Tolumonas auensis DSM 9187: one gene and its partner. The protein of the gene in region 2 interacts with the protein of the main gene of each other region in a pairwise test. Links are inferred from orthologs where the notes say so. Each region holds a gene or a part of one and is shown on either strand. Other genes may lie near its edges. The genes, in order: clpA and barA.

What was found.
Region 1: the proteins of barA (region 2) and clpA interact in binary tests that used the Escherichia coli proteins (3 or more experiments, as listed by UniProt). The link is inferred for Tolumonas auensis DSM 9187 from one-to-one orthologs.

What each region holds. Positions count from the first base shown.
Region 1 is NC_012691.1:2,540,794-2,548,025, forward strand. What follows is about bases 2,666-5,701. They hold clpA (ATP-dependent Clp protease ATP-binding subunit ClpA), read right to left. Parts: upstream 5,304-5,701; coding sequence 3,027-5,303; downstream 2,666-3,026. Other genes in these bases: TOLA_RS11785 (arginyltransferase), read left to right, coding at 2,666-2,707; infA (translation initiation factor IF-1), read left to right, coding at 2,745-2,963; clpS (ATP-dependent Clp protease adapter ClpS), read right to left, coding at 5,359-5,673. Outside these bases: trxB (thioredoxin-disulfide reductase), read left to right, coding at 177-1,133; aat (leucyl/phenylalanyl-tRNA--protein transferase), read left to right, coding at 1,263-1,967; more of TOLA_RS11785, read left to right, coding at 1,964-2,665; cold shock domain-containing protein CspD, read left to right, coding at 5,888-6,106; icd (NADP-dependent isocitrate dehydrogenase), read right to left, coding at 6,214-7,232. UniProt on the Escherichia coli protein: ATP-dependent specificity component of the ClpAP protease. It directs the protease to specific substrates. It has unfoldase activity. The primary function of the ClpA-ClpP complex appears to be the degradation of unfolded or abnormal proteins.
Region 2 is NC_012691.1:3,013,616-3,021,057, reverse strand. The notes cover bases 3,960-7,205. They hold barA (two-component sensor histidine kinase BarA), read right to left. Parts: upstream 6,887-7,205; coding sequence 4,160-6,886; downstream 3,960-4,159. Other genes in these bases: rlmD (23S rRNA (uracil(1939)-C(5))-methyltransferase RlmD), read left to right, coding at 6,983-7,205; TOLA_RS14045 (1-acyl-sn-glycerol-3-phosphate acyltransferase), read left to right, coding at 3,960-4,131. Outside these bases: cAMP-activated global transcriptional regulator CRP, read right to left, coding at 1-257; TOLA_RS14060 (YheU family protein), read right to left, coding at 526-765; TOLA_RS14055 (aminotransferase-like domain-containing protein), read right to left, coding at 775-2,163; TOLA_RS14050 (LysE family translocator), read left to right, coding at 2,288-2,899; more of TOLA_RS14045, read left to right, coding at 3,013-3,959; more of rlmD, read left to right, coding at 7,206-7,442. UniProt on the Escherichia coli protein: Member of the two-component regulatory system UvrY/BarA involved in the regulation of carbon metabolism via the CsrA/CsrB regulatory system. Phosphorylates UvrY, probably via a four-step phosphorelay.

The DNA of each region.
Region 1 (7,232 bases), 470 kb from region 2 along the record:
TCAGCGGCAAATGCGTTTCGGGCAGATAAATTGTATTTTATCTGCTCGTTTTCCGTCCTGCTTATACATAAATGCTATTTAATAGATAAAACCGATTAGTTTAATCGGTTTCTCCTGCTTTACCCCACCAGCATCATTTCCTATTATTCGGGTACAAGCCACAAAAGGATGCCTCCATGACCCAGGTAAAACACAGTAAGCTGCTCATTCTCGGATCAGGCCCTGCAGGATATACCGCCGCCGTCTATGCGGCGCGCGCCAATCTGAATCCGGTTCTGATTACCGGTATGCAACAGGGTGGTCAACTCACCACCACGACCGAAGTTGAAAACTGGCCAGGCGATGCCGAAGGCTTAACCGGGCCGGCCCTGATGGATCGCATGAAAGCGCATGCCGAACATTTTGATACGCAGATCCTCTTCGATCATATCAATGCGGTTGAACTGCAACAGAAACCATTCCGCCTGAAAGGTGACAATGGTGAATACACCTGTGATGCGCTGATCATTGCGACCGGCGCCTCTGCCCGTTATCTGGGTCTGGATTCTGAAGAAGCATTTAAAGGCCGTGGCGTATCGGCCTGCGCGACCTGTGATGGTTTCTTCTACCGTGGTCAGAAAGTGGCGGTCGTTGGCGGCGGAAATACCGCAGTGGAGGAAGCACTCTATCTGGCCAATATTGCGTCAGAAGTTCATCTGATCCACCGTCGTGACACCTTCCGCTCAGAAAAGATCCTGATCAAGCGTCTGTATGACAAGGTTGAACAAGGCATCATCAAGCTGCATCTGGATCGCACACTGGAAGAAGTGCTGGGCGATGAGATGGGTGTGACAGGTGTACGTCTGCGCAATCTCAAAGATGATTCCGTGGAAGATGTGGAAGTGATGGGCGCCTTTATCGCTATCGGCCATAGCCCGAACACGGCTATTTTTGATAACCAGCTTGAAATGCAGAACGGCTATCTGAAAGTCAAAGGCGGCAGTGATGGTTTTGCCACTCAGACCAGTATTGAAGGTGTATTTGCTGCCGGTGATGTGGCGGATCACATCTATCGTCAGGCAATCACGTCTGCCGGCACCGGTTGTATGGCCGCGCTTGATGCTGAACGTTATCTCGATAGTCTGGCGAAATAATCCGCTTCACTCTCTTTTCCGGAATGCCGCCTTGTGCGGCATTTTTTATGGCGGCGATATGACGCCATGACAAAACCGGGCATGCTGGTTATTATCAGATCAGCGCGTCTTTTCAAATGAATGTAGTTGATGACGATTTATCTGACTGAACTGGACTCCACACTGTATTTTCCTTCACCGGAAGAGGCATTGACCGAGCCCAACGGACTGCTGGCAATTGGCGGAGACCTGTCCCCGGCCCGGTTATTAACCGCTTACTATAATGGTATTTTCCCCTGGTTCAGCCCGTATCAGCCCATTCTCTGGTGGTCACCCGATCCCCGTGGGGTCTTACCGGTGGCGCAACTGCATATCAGCCGTTCATTACGGAAAACGCTGAACAAAACGTCACTGCGGTTTACGGTTAACCACGCGTTTATGGATGTCGTCACTGCCTGTGCCGCGCCACGACGCTATTCAGAAGACACCTGGATCACCAGTGAGTTTATGCAGTCGTATGCGGTATTGCATGAGATGGGACAGGCGCATTCAGTCGAAGTCTGGGATAACGACCAGCTGGTGGGCGGCTTGTATGGTCTCAGCGTAGGTAAACTATTTTGTGGTGAATCCATGTTTCACCGGCAGACGGATGCATCAAAACTGGCGCTGGTCGCGTTATGCCGGCACCTTTCCCGTTATGATGCCCCCTTAATTGATTGTCAGATGCAGAACAGTTACCTCGAAACCATGGGGGTACAGGAATGGCCCCGGGCAGAATTTTTACGCCAGCTGGCTCAGTTGCGCGAACAATCATTTCCGGCTGAATGCTGGCAACCGCAGGTACTGACATTATGAATCCGACGCCATTGCGGGTTGGTATAACTCCCGCGCATACCTGCAGTTACCTGCCGGAACAATATGAGCAGCTTATTGTGCTGATGGATGACAACTATCGGACTGCATCCGGTTATGAGGCTCTGCTGCAAGCTGGTTTCCGGCGTAGTGGTAATGATATCTACCGCCCGCATTGCACCCAATGCTCAGCCTGCCAGTCATTACGGATTAAGGCCGCTGAGTTTGCACCCAGCCGTAAACAGCGCCGGGTGTTACACAAAAACAGTGATATCAGCTGGCAATTAAATGATACCGATAAACCGGCTTATTACGCACTGTATGAGCGTTATATCCAGCAACGACATTTTGATGGCAGCATGTATCCGCCCAGCTACAGCCAATACAAACAGTTTCTTTTTTCTGACTGGTTGAATCCTGTTTTTCTGGAGTTTTATCAGAGAGATAAATTAATTGCTGTCGCTGTCACCGATGCATTACCGGATAGCCTGAGCGCTATGTACACTTTTTATGATCCGGAGTTTGAGGCCCGTTCTCTCGGCACTTATGCCATCTTGACGCAGTTACAGCTGGCACTGCACATGGGCCGGACTTATCTCTATCTGGGCTATCAGGTCGACAACTGCAAGAAGATGAATTACAAATCCAGTTACCTGCCACATGAGCGTCTGGAAAATAAAGTCTGGAAAAAATACACCATTCCGACTGACCGAACTTTACACAACCAGTTAAATCCGGCATGATCCAGCAGATTTTTTTGGTGGTAATTACGAGGATTCAATGTCTAAAGAAGACAGTATCGAGATGCAAGGGACGATTCTGGAGACCCTGCCTAATACAATGTTCCGTGTTGAACTTGAAAACGGTCACGTGGTAACGGCTCATATCTCCGGCAAAATGCGCAAAAACTACATCCGTATTCTGACCGGTGACAAAGTAACAGTGCAGCTGACTCCCTACGACCTGTCCAAAGGTCGCATCGTATTCCGTTCTCGTTAAGATCCAGATAGAAAAAAGCCCCAGTATCATCCGGGGCTTTTTTCTTTTGGTCTTAACGACCCGTTATGGCTGCAAGACAATTTCCTTGTTCGGCGTAAAGTCGAACTTCAGTTTGTCATCCTGCAAGTCAACCTTAACACTTCCGCCTGCAACCAGTTCACCAAACAGCAGTTCGTTGGCTAATGGTTTCTTCATCTGTTCCTGGATCAGACGGCCCATCGGACGTGCGCCCATGGACTTGTCGTATCCTTTTTCAGCCAGCCAGTGACGGGCTGCAGAAGTAACTTCCAGTGACACGCCTTTGGCATCAAGCTGTGCTTGCAGTTCAACAATAAACTTATCAACGACCTGATGGATCACATCCATATCCAGATGGTTAAACCAGATAATGTTGTCTAAACGGTTACGGAACTCCGGCGTAAAGGTCCGGTTGATTTCCGACAGCGCATCATGTGTATGATCCTGTTGCTGGAAGCCAATTGATTTACGCTGTGTTTCCTGTACCCCGCAATTGGTGGTCATCACCAGCACGACATTCCGGAAATCGGCCTTACGGCCATTGTTATCGGTCAAGGTACCGTTATCCATCACCTGCAGCAGCAGATTGAATACATCCGGATGCGCTTTCTCAATTTCATCAAGCAGCACAACACAATGCGGCTGTTTGATCACGGCATCCGTCAGTAACCCACCCTGTTCATAGCCGACATAGCCCGGTGGTGCACCAATCAGGCGGGAAACTGTATGCCGCTCCATATATTCCGACATATCAAAGCGCAGCAGTTCAATGCCCATCGCTTTGGCCAGTTGCAGAGTGACTTCTGTTTTACCGACACCGGTCGGGCCAGCAAACAGGAATGAACCTACCGGACGGCGCTCATTGCCCAGACCGGAACGGCTTAGGCGGATCGCATCGGTCAGCACTTCAATCGCTTTATCCTGACCAAACACCACCAGTTTCAGATTACGTTCCAGATTACGCAAGGTATCGCGATCACTGGAAGAAACTGATTTTTCCGGAATACGGGCAATTTTCGCCACAATCGCTTCAATATCCGGCACATTGATCACTTTCTTGCGTTTGCTTGGCGGCAGCAGACGCTGACTGGCCCCCACTTCGTCAATCACATCGATTGCCTTGTCCGGCAGATGACGATCATTGATATATTTCGCGGAAAGCTCTGCAGCAGCACGCAACGCTTTATTGGTATAGCGCACGTGATGATGCTCTTCATAACGGGGTTTCAGACCAATCAGGATCTTGGTAGTGTCATCAACAGACGGTTCAACCACATCGATTTTCTGGAAGCGACGCGCCAGCGCATGATCTTTTTCAAAGACCTGCGAATATTCCTGATAGGTTGTAGAGCCCATGCAACGCAGCTGACCGGAAGAAAGAATCGGCTTGATCAGATTCGCTGCATCCAGCTGACCACCCGAAGCAGCGCCGGCACCGATAATGGTATGAATTTCATCAATAAACAGAATGGCGCCTTTTTCCCGTTCCAGCTGATTCAGCACAATCTTGAAACGTTTTTCAAAATCACCGCGATATTTGGTGCCGGCCAGCAGTGAGCCCATATCCAGCGAATAAACGGTGTTATCAGCAATTACTTCCGGCACATCACCATGCACAATCCGGTAAGCCAGCCCTTCAGCAATGGCGGTTTTACCCACACCGGCTTCACCGACCAGCAGCGGATTATTTTTCCGGCGACGGCATAGAATCTGAATAGTGCGGTTCACTTCAGCATCACGTCCGATCAACGGATCAATACCGCCTGCGACGACTTTCTGGTTGAGGTTGGTAACAAAGTTTTCAATCTGGTTGGCGGCGGCTTCTTCACTCATGCCCTCACCTTCACCTGCATCATGACCTGAATGCGAGTCATCCTGATGCGGTGCATCTTTACGTACACCATGCGAGATGTAATTCACGACATCCAGCCGGTTGATATCCGCTTTTTTAAGGAAATAAACAGCCTGTGATTCCTGCTCGCTGAAAATGGCCACCAGCACATTGGCGCCGAAGACTTCGTTATGGCCTGAAGACTGGACATGGAAGACCGCACGTTGCAACACACGCTGAAATCCGAGTGTAGGCTGCGTATCCCGTTCTAATTCTTCGAGCGGAATCAGTGGTGTGGTTTGTTCCAGAAAAACAGTAAGTTCTCTGCGCAGTTGGTCAATATCAGCCCCGCATGCCACTAATGCATCATGAGCAGAGTGGTTATCGATTAACGCCAGCAACAAATGCTCTACTGTCATAAACTCATGACGCGCATCTCTTGCTGACTTGAATGCCTGGTTAATGGATTTTTCCAGTTCTTTGTTTAGCATGGGCACCTCCCAAACCAACTGACGACAACGCTATGCAAGGGGCACCTGCTGATCTTCAGGCTTGTTCCATAGTACACAGCAACGGATGTTCATGCTTACGAGCGTAATGGTTAACTTGATCAACTTTTGTTTCTGCTATATCTGCAGTATAGACGCCACAAATCCCTTTGCCGTCATAGTGCACAGCCAGCATGACCTGCGTCGCCTTTTCCAGATCCATCCGGAAAAAACGCTGCAACACCTCAACGACAAAATCCATCGGCGTGTAATCATCGTTCAGCAATACCACTTTATACATAGAAGGCGGCTGAATTTCAGTTTTGCTCTCCGCCGCCGTACCCGGGGTGGGAGAGACACGAGTTTTACCCATTTACGACTACCTTTTTCTTTCATTACTACTGAGATAGGAATTGTTGTCAATATACTATTTGAAATAGCTCTTGCTTTAGAGATCTGCCACTTGACTCACTGACTTTTTACACTAGATTGATGCTTTGGTGACCAGCTGACCCATAAAAATCAACGGCAGATGGTGATCATCCCAACGGCGTTTAAAGTAATTTCATCTCTGAGGACGTAGATGTATGGCTACTGGAACCGTAAAGTGGTTTAACAATGCGAAAGGCTTTGGCTTCATCTGCCCGGATGAAGGCGGTGATGATATTTTTGCTCATTATTCCACTATCGACATGAACGGGTACAAGACGCTGAAAGCGGGGCAGCCTGTTGAGTTTGAAGTACAAGCAGGGCCTAAAGGGTCACATGCCACGAGCATTGTCCCTACCGCATCCCAGGAATCATAACAAGAGAGAACGGGATGTACCCTAAATGAAGAAGCGGGAACCAGGTTCCCGCTTCTGTTTTTTTGCGTTCTGACAACCACAGCCTGAAACTGTGGTCACCGGATGAATTACATCTGACTGATCATGTCGTCAGCAAATTCAGAGCATTTACGCAGGGTTGCGCCTTCCATCAGACGTTCAAAGTCGTAGGTCACAGTCTTGTTACGGATCGCACCTTCCATACCTTTCACGATCAGATCAGCCGCTTCGAACCAGCCCATATAACGCAGCATCATTTCAGCAGACAGGATCAGTGAACCCGGGTTAACTTTGTCCTGACCAGCATATTTCGGTGCAGTACCGTGAGTGGCTTCAAACAGCGCGATGCCGTCACCGATGTTCGCGCCTGGCGCGATACCGATACCGCCGACCTGTGCGGCCAGCGCATCAGAAATGTAGTCACCGTTCAGGTTCATGGTGGCAATAACGTCGTATTCAGCCGGACGCAGCAGGATCTGTTGCAGGAACGCATCAGCAATCACATCTTTAACGATGATGTTTTTGCCGGTTTTCGGGTTTTTGAACTGGCACCATGGGCCGCCATCAATCAGTTCTGCACCGAATTCTTCACGTGCCAGCTGGTAACCCCAGTCTTTGAAGGCACCTTCGGTGAATTTCATGATGTTGCCTTTGTGTACCAGAGTCAGTGAGTCGCGATCGTTATCAATCACATACTCCAGTGCAGCACGCACCAGACGTTTAGTACCAGCTTCTGACATCGGTTTGATACCGATACCACAGTTTTCAGGGAAACGGATTTTCTTCACACCCATTTCGTTTTGCAGGAAGTCGATCACTTTTTTCGCTTCGGCAGAATCGGCTTTCCACTCGATACCGGCATAGATGTCTTCAGCGTTTTCACGGAAGATAACCATGTCAGTCAGCTCTGGTTGTTTAACCGGGCTTGGTGTGCCTTCATAGTAACGAACCGGGCGCAGACAAACGTACAGATCCAGCTCCTGACGCAGGGCTACGTTCAGAGAACGGATACCACCACCGACTGGTGTGGTCAGCGGGCCTTTGATACCGACATGGTATTCGCGCATTGCGTCCATGGTTTCAGCTGGCAGCCATACATCATCACCGT
Region 2 (7,442 bases):
GAACGAGTTGGGTTTTCGCTTTCATCGAACAGACCCAGTTCGCCGATAAAGTCTCCCTGATTCAGGTAAGACAGAATCATTTCCTTGCCTTCTTCATCTTTGATCAGCACTGCAACAGAACCTTTGATGATGTAGTACAAAGTTTCTGCTTTTTCACCGGCATGGATCAGTGTGCTTTTTGCCGGATATTTATGAATATGGCAGTGAGATAGAAACCATTCCTGTGTTGGATCGCTTTGCGGTTTGCCGATTACCATTATCTGTCCTCTTGAGCGCCTGTGCATTGCATCACTGCGAAGAGTGATACATGCTTTTTTTATTTCTTACTATTTTGAGTCAATCGAAACATCAAAACAGGATCTGTGGCGAAAATGACACAAATTTAGTGACGAGCCCGTCCCTTTCCGGTAACGAACGAAGTTTAAACGTAAGCTCGCAATAACGACTTAGCATAAGGTGCAGAAAAAGTAATGACAAGAGATGCTTATGCAAATAAGCCGCTTGTTACAGCCGGAGTGGGATATTTTAAATTTCTGTTACATCCCCGATCACCTGGATGGCCTCTTTTGGCGCAATCGTCACTGATTCATGCAGTTCACTGTATAAGATGACTACATCACCGTGTTCCAGTTGCTGACGGACCTGCTCTACTTTTTCAGCCAGCGAGAATGTTTGTTCGCCATAATCGGTGCCTTCACGTAATACGAAGGATTCAATCAGGCTATCCAGGGTGGCGGCAGGGAGTTGTTGCCAGGGTATTATCATTGCATGACCTCATATCACCCATTGGGGAGTTGGTTCACTATCCAGTAATTGTCTCAATACCCGTAATGCTTTATCCAGCGAAATATTATCGGCCGGATGACTGATGGAAATACGCACTGCCTGCGGGGAAGGATAGTGCGCGGCAGCAAACAGCTCGGCCCCCGCGACACCGACACCATGCTGGTTTGTTGCCTGCACAAAGGCCTGACTACGCCAGTGAGCCGGGAGGGGTAACCAGGCATGCATACCACCTTCCTGATACTGTACCTGATAATGGCCTAAATGATGACGCAGCAGTGCTCCGCGTTCCCGTAATGTTTTCCGTTGTTGCAGTAACATACGGTCTGCTTGTCCGGATAACAGCCATTGGCAGGTCAGCTCAATCATCAGTGGCGTGATCATCCAGCTGGAACCACGTACAGCAATCGACATGGCCGCATGTAAATGTGCCGGTACCAGCATGTAGCCCAGACGCAATCCGGCACTGGTGTTTTTAGCAAAACTGCCCAGATGAATGACGCGTTCCGGCGCTAGCTCCACCAGTGCTGGCGGCCGAATTTCCGGTAATAGGCCATGGACATCGTCTTCAATGACCGTCAGCTGATAACGCTCGCACAGTGCCAGGATCTCCTCGCGCCGGGAGAGGCTCATGGTCGCAGTCGTCGGATTCTGAATTGTCGGCGTGAGATATAACGTCCGGTAGTTGCCGGTCTGACATGCCTTTTCCAGTGCCTGTGGCAAAAGACCTTCCTCATCCATCGTCAGCCCTTTCAGCTGAATGCGTAACGAATGCGATAATGTGCTGAGCCCCGGATAAGTCAGTCCTTCACATAATATGGTTTCTCCGACGGCACCGCAGGCCATCAGACTCAGTAATAAACCATTCTGAGCACCAAAACTGAAGAACAACCGCTCAGGTTGAGCTGTGCTGAATCCGTATTGACTCAGCCAGTGACAGACCGTTTCCCGCTGCGACAACTCGCCATTCACCGAACTGTATTCCATCAACGCATTGATGCGGCCGGGTGTTGCCAGCAATTGCTCCATGGCATCCCGGAAGGCATTTTCCCGATCCTGCAGGATCGGCAGGTTTTGCCACAATTCGATCCGGGAGGGATCCGGCTGACGGATGTGCCAGTTTAATGCCGGCTCTCCCGTTTCTTCGCGCACATAAGTGCCGGCACCGACTCTTGCGGTTACCCAGCCCTGATGTTCCGCTTCACTGTATGCGCGAGTGATGGTGCCAACCGTGACACCCAGTCGATCGGCTAGGGCGCGATGCGTCGGTAAGCGTTGCCCGGGTTGTAATTCACCCTGTTCCACCGCCTGACCGATAGCCTGCGCCAGTTGACGATAGAGCGGTCCCTGACCGGAAAGCTGCGGATTCCAAATTGTCATGGTGACAATAAACCTGTTGATCCTTTGAATGGCTTCAATATAACGTGAATTCAACGATTGATGTAGTTCAATTCCACTGTTTTTGATTAATTGTATCGATACAATTATTGCAAGGAGTAAACCAATGGAACAAAGCCTGTTATTGTCACTGATTGCTTTTGCCTGGATCACCTGTGTTACTCCTGGTCCGAACAACGTCATGCTGACCAGCTCCGGTGCCCGTTTTGGCTTCTGGCAATCCATTCAGCACATTGCCGGGATCAGTGGCGGTCTGGTTTGTATGCTGACTCTGATGGCGCTGGGCGTGGGTGCCGTATTCCAGCAATGGCCGTTGTTGCAGTGGATGCTGAAGATCGGCGGCTCGGGCTATCTGCTTTATCTGGCCTGGCAAATCGCGCAAGCCGGTATGCCAAAGCTGGATACGGCCGTCAAAACACAGACCATCAAGCCGTGGCGTTTTCATCAGGCGGTGTTGTTTCAGTTTATGAATCCGAAAGCCTGGCTGATGAGTCTGTCAGCAATTGGTAGTTTTACCCTGTTAGGTGAGCAGTATTGGTCATCGGTGATTTGGGTACTGGTGGTGTTTTGTCTGATTTGTTTAAAAACCAGCTCGATGTGGACTTTATTTGGCGTGAAAGTCGGTCAATGGTTAAAAACACCCAGAGCTTGGGAATATTGGAATCGCATCATGGGCGGATTAACGGCACTTTGTGTTGCGTTGATCTGGTTTGAGTGAAATGGGCGTTGCCATAAATCTGGATCGGGCTTATTTCCCGCCAATTAATAGTGTTTATGTCAAATCCGTGTAGAATTGCGCCGTTTTTACTCGCTGCATAGAAAGATATTGGCATGACAACATCGCTTGATGAATTGGATCGTTATAAAGAGATCCGTCCGTACAATGATAATGAAGTTCCGGCCGCGATCGAGCGACTGATCAGTGATGAAGAATTGATCAGTGCTGTGGCGCGTTTTCGTTTTCCACATGCGGTCAACTATTTTGGCTGGGTATTAAAACCCTTGATCCGGCGTGCGCTGCATAAGCGTGTCGCGAATGTCCGTACCGTCGATGATGTACAGCAACAGGTTGCCCATTTTATGGAGCAGATGATTGCGAAGACCACCGATGGCGTGACTTATTCTGGTCTGGAAAATCTGCAGTCAGGTAAGGGATATCTGTTTATCTCTAACCACCGTGATATTGCGATGGACCCTGCTTTCGTGAACTGGGGTCTGTATCAGTGTGGTCTGGATACGGCGCGTATTGCGATTGGCGATAATTTATTGCGTAAACCCTGTGCCACTGAACTGATGCGTCTGAACAAAAGTTTCATCGTAAAACGTTCGGCGAAAGGCCCGCGTGAGATGGCGAAAACCTTCAGTGAACTTTCCTCTTATATTGCGGATTCACTGCAGGAAGGTCACAACATCTGGATCGCACAGAAAGAAGGACGGGCGAAAGACGGTAATGACTGCACCGATCCTGCCATTCTGAAAATGTTCCACATGGCTGGTAAGCAGAAAAAGCTGGGCTTTGTGGAATATATGCAACAGCTGAACATTGTGCCGGTCGCGATCTCTTATGAATACGATCCGGGTGATGAAGCCAAGGCGCGCGAGCTGTACGAGACCTCAACGACTGGTTCTTACCAGAAAAGTGAATTTGAGGATATCGAGAGTATTGTGGCTGGTATCATTGGCTATAAGGGACGGGTGCATGTCAGTGTTGGCAAACCGCTGACCGATGGCTTTGAAACGCCGGAAGAACTAGCGCAAGTTATAGATCGTGCTATTCATAGCCAATATCGTCTGTTTGCATCCAATGTGCTGGCTGCTGGTGAAGCATCTGCCGACATCACTGCGGAACAACGCGCTCAGTTTGAACAGCGAATGGCTGCAATGGATCCGAAGTGGCGTGATATTGCGAAAGCAACTTATGCCAAACCGGTAGAAAATCAGCGCTCCTGAACTACCGCATGACATGACAGGCAGGTATTTAACCTGCCTGCTCTAACCATTTGGCCGACTCTTCTTTTACGGCAGCCATAATATCCAGCAACTCCAGTAATTCCGGTTCAAATGCACTGCAACTGAGGCCGGAACGTAGTCCCTGTTCCAGTCCGGCACAACTGGATTGCAATTGTGGTACGCCGCAATAGGCTGCCCCGCCACGTAATTTATGGATCGTATCGAGTAAGTCAGCACATTCTGTCCCTGCGGCGGAAGCCTCGATCATCGGCGTGATCTCATCAAAGCTGGCGACCAGCATCTGCAGCATATCTCGGGCCAGTGCTTCATTCCCTTTTACTTTTTCCAGCGCCAGGTTCCAGTCAATAAATGTTAGTCTGGCAGCAGTGGATTTGAGATCACTGAACTGCAGCAGCAGTCGTTTTAGCTGAATTTCATCGATTGGTTTTGACAGATACTCATCCATACCACTGGACATCAGACGTTCGCGCTCGCCGGGAGAGGCGTGTGCGGTGACGGCGATAATCGGTGTCAGTTTGTTACAGGTATTCTGATGGATGATCTGGCAGGCCTGAATACCGTCCATGATCGGCATCTGTACATCCATAAAAATAATATCAAAACGCGTCTTTTCCGCCAGAGAGACAGCCAGATGCCCGTCCTGACAGGAGTGGACCTCATCGACTAAGTCGTTTAGCAAAGCGACAATCAGTTTCAGGTTAGCCGGATTATCATCAACAGCCAGGATCCGTAACGGTAATTTCTCTTTATGCTGTTCTGCAGGTTCTGCCAGTATCTGTATCGGTGGCAATGGTTGTAGCAGGGCCTGGAGCAACTTGCTGTGGATCACCGGCTTACTGAGCGAATATATCTTATTATTCTGCATCAGTTTTTCATGCAGAGTCGGATCGCTGGAGTTAATTAATACGATTAATTTATCGAGCTGATAACGTTGCAGACAAAGATCAACCGTATGCTGGATTTGCTCCGTCGGGGTTTCGGGTGCAAAGCCGATGATCATGGCGTAGAACGACGCACCGGCATAAGTTTGTTCATCATTTTCCAGAACCGTCTGCATTTTCCATTCATTAAGCAGACTTAAACAGGACTCCCGGCTCCAGATTGCATTTTCCCACAACAGCACATTTTTCCCGGCCAGCAGTAACTGTTCCGCAGGGATATTCCCTTCCTCTGAAACCAGTTCTAACGGCATCGTGATCGTAAATTCAGAACCCTGGTTCGGTTCAGAATGCACCTGCATGGAACCATCCATCTGCTCAATCAGTTTCTGGCTGATCACCAGACCCAGCCCGGTACCGCCATAACGGCGTGAAATGGAACTGTCGCCCTGAATGAACGGCTGGAACAGACGCATCAGCTGCTCATCATCCATACCAATCCCGGTATCACGGATCCGGAACCGCAGCAGTACTTTTTGCTGGTCGATGGAAGGGGTGGTACTGACATGGATGTTCACCATTCCCTGTTCGGTGAACTTGATGGCATTACCGACGATATTGGTGATGATTTGCTGCAGACGTAATGGATCCCCGGCAACCAGATCCGGTATCGGCTGGCTGACCAGCAGCGATAACTCCAGCTTTTTGTCATGTGCCGACGGCGCCAGCAGCGTGACCGTATCATTAATCATTTCACGGATGTTGAACGGAATGTTTTCCAGCGTCAGCTTGCCGGCTTCCAGTTTCGAGAAGTCGAGGATGTCATTGATGATGCTGAGCAGATTCTTGGCTGAATGCTCGATGGTGCTTAAATAGTCACGCTGATGCAGGCTGAGCTGAGTCTTAAACAGCTGACGGGTAAAGCCAATGACGCCATTGAGCGGAGTTCGCAGTTCGTGCGACATGTTGGCCAGGAATTCGGATTTGATACGGGCCGCTTCCTGGGCACGCTTTTTCGCCATATCCAGTTCGACGTTCTGGATCTCGATCTGCTCTAACGTTTCCCGCAGATCGGAGGTGGCCTGATCGATACTCTGCTGCATTTCGTTATGGTATTCGCTGATCGCTTTCGCCATCGCGTTGATACCATTTTTCAGCATGTCCAGTTCACCATCCATCTTGCCGCGCACACGGGTATCCAGCCGGCCTTCACGAATATGATAAACCGCGCGTACCATACGGTTTATGGGCTCGATGACCACATGCACCAGATTCAGACCAAAAAACAGGCTCATGATCAAACCGAGCAGCACGATGAAAATGGCCGTCGCGGTATCCCGGTACTGCGCAATCACCGAGCGATCAATATTGAGCTGGATGGCCATGTAACCAATCACTTCCGGCGTACTGCTGGTTTGCAGCGACGTTTCACTCAGGCTGTTTTCTGCCAGAATAGGTGTCCGCAGGATAATATAGTCATCCAGATGTTCAACGCTGGTCAGCTCCGGAATACTTCTGCCTTCCGGCAAACGCATCTGCATAAAATCACGGTGAAAGTTCGAGGTGACAAACAGATTGTTGTCTTTGGTAAAGATCGCGATGGATTTAATCAGGGGTGAGTTACGACGATGACTGGTGCTGATCAACCGGCGCAGATCTTCCCGGCTGGAGCGGGTCAGGCCATATTCACTGGCAATTGCCAGCGGTTCTATCACGCTGGTGCCTTGCTCGATCATGAAATTTTCGATCTGCTGGTGGCGATGAAAAATAAAATAGCCAGCTAAAAGCGTACCGATCAGCAGCGTTGGTATAATAGTGAATGCAAGAACGCGGGCGCGCAGGCCATATTTCGTCATAGTCTGTTTTGGTTGACCCGTACTTGTGGGACAATAAAGTATTCCGGTGCTTCTCTTTCAGCATCATACCTACCTAACGATAAGCCACCAAGAGATATGGTTCAGTTTTTCCAACCCAAACCTAAAGCATTACCTACCCAGGCGGTAGAGATAACTATCGATAACTTGGATCACCACCTGACCGGTGTGGGTCGCTATCAGGGTAAAGCCTGTTTTGTCGAAGGAGTCCTGCCTGGCGAAAAAGTCAGTGTGCAGATCACCGAGCAGAAAAAGCAGTATGCTCATGCCCGGTTACGGCAGGTGATTGAGCCTTCTGCCGATCGCTGCGAACCTTTTTGTCCGGCATTCAAGCAATGCGGTGGTTGTAACGCACAAATGATGCCGCAAGCAATGCAATGCCAGGCAAAACAGCAAGGTGTGCAGCGTTTATTCCGGCAACTGGCCAAAATCGACCTGCCTGCACCGCTGTGGATCGAAAGCAGCGCCCCGCAAGCCTATCGACGTGTCTGCCGTCTGGCGGTGAAATACGATAAAAACAAACGTTGCGTGCTGGTTG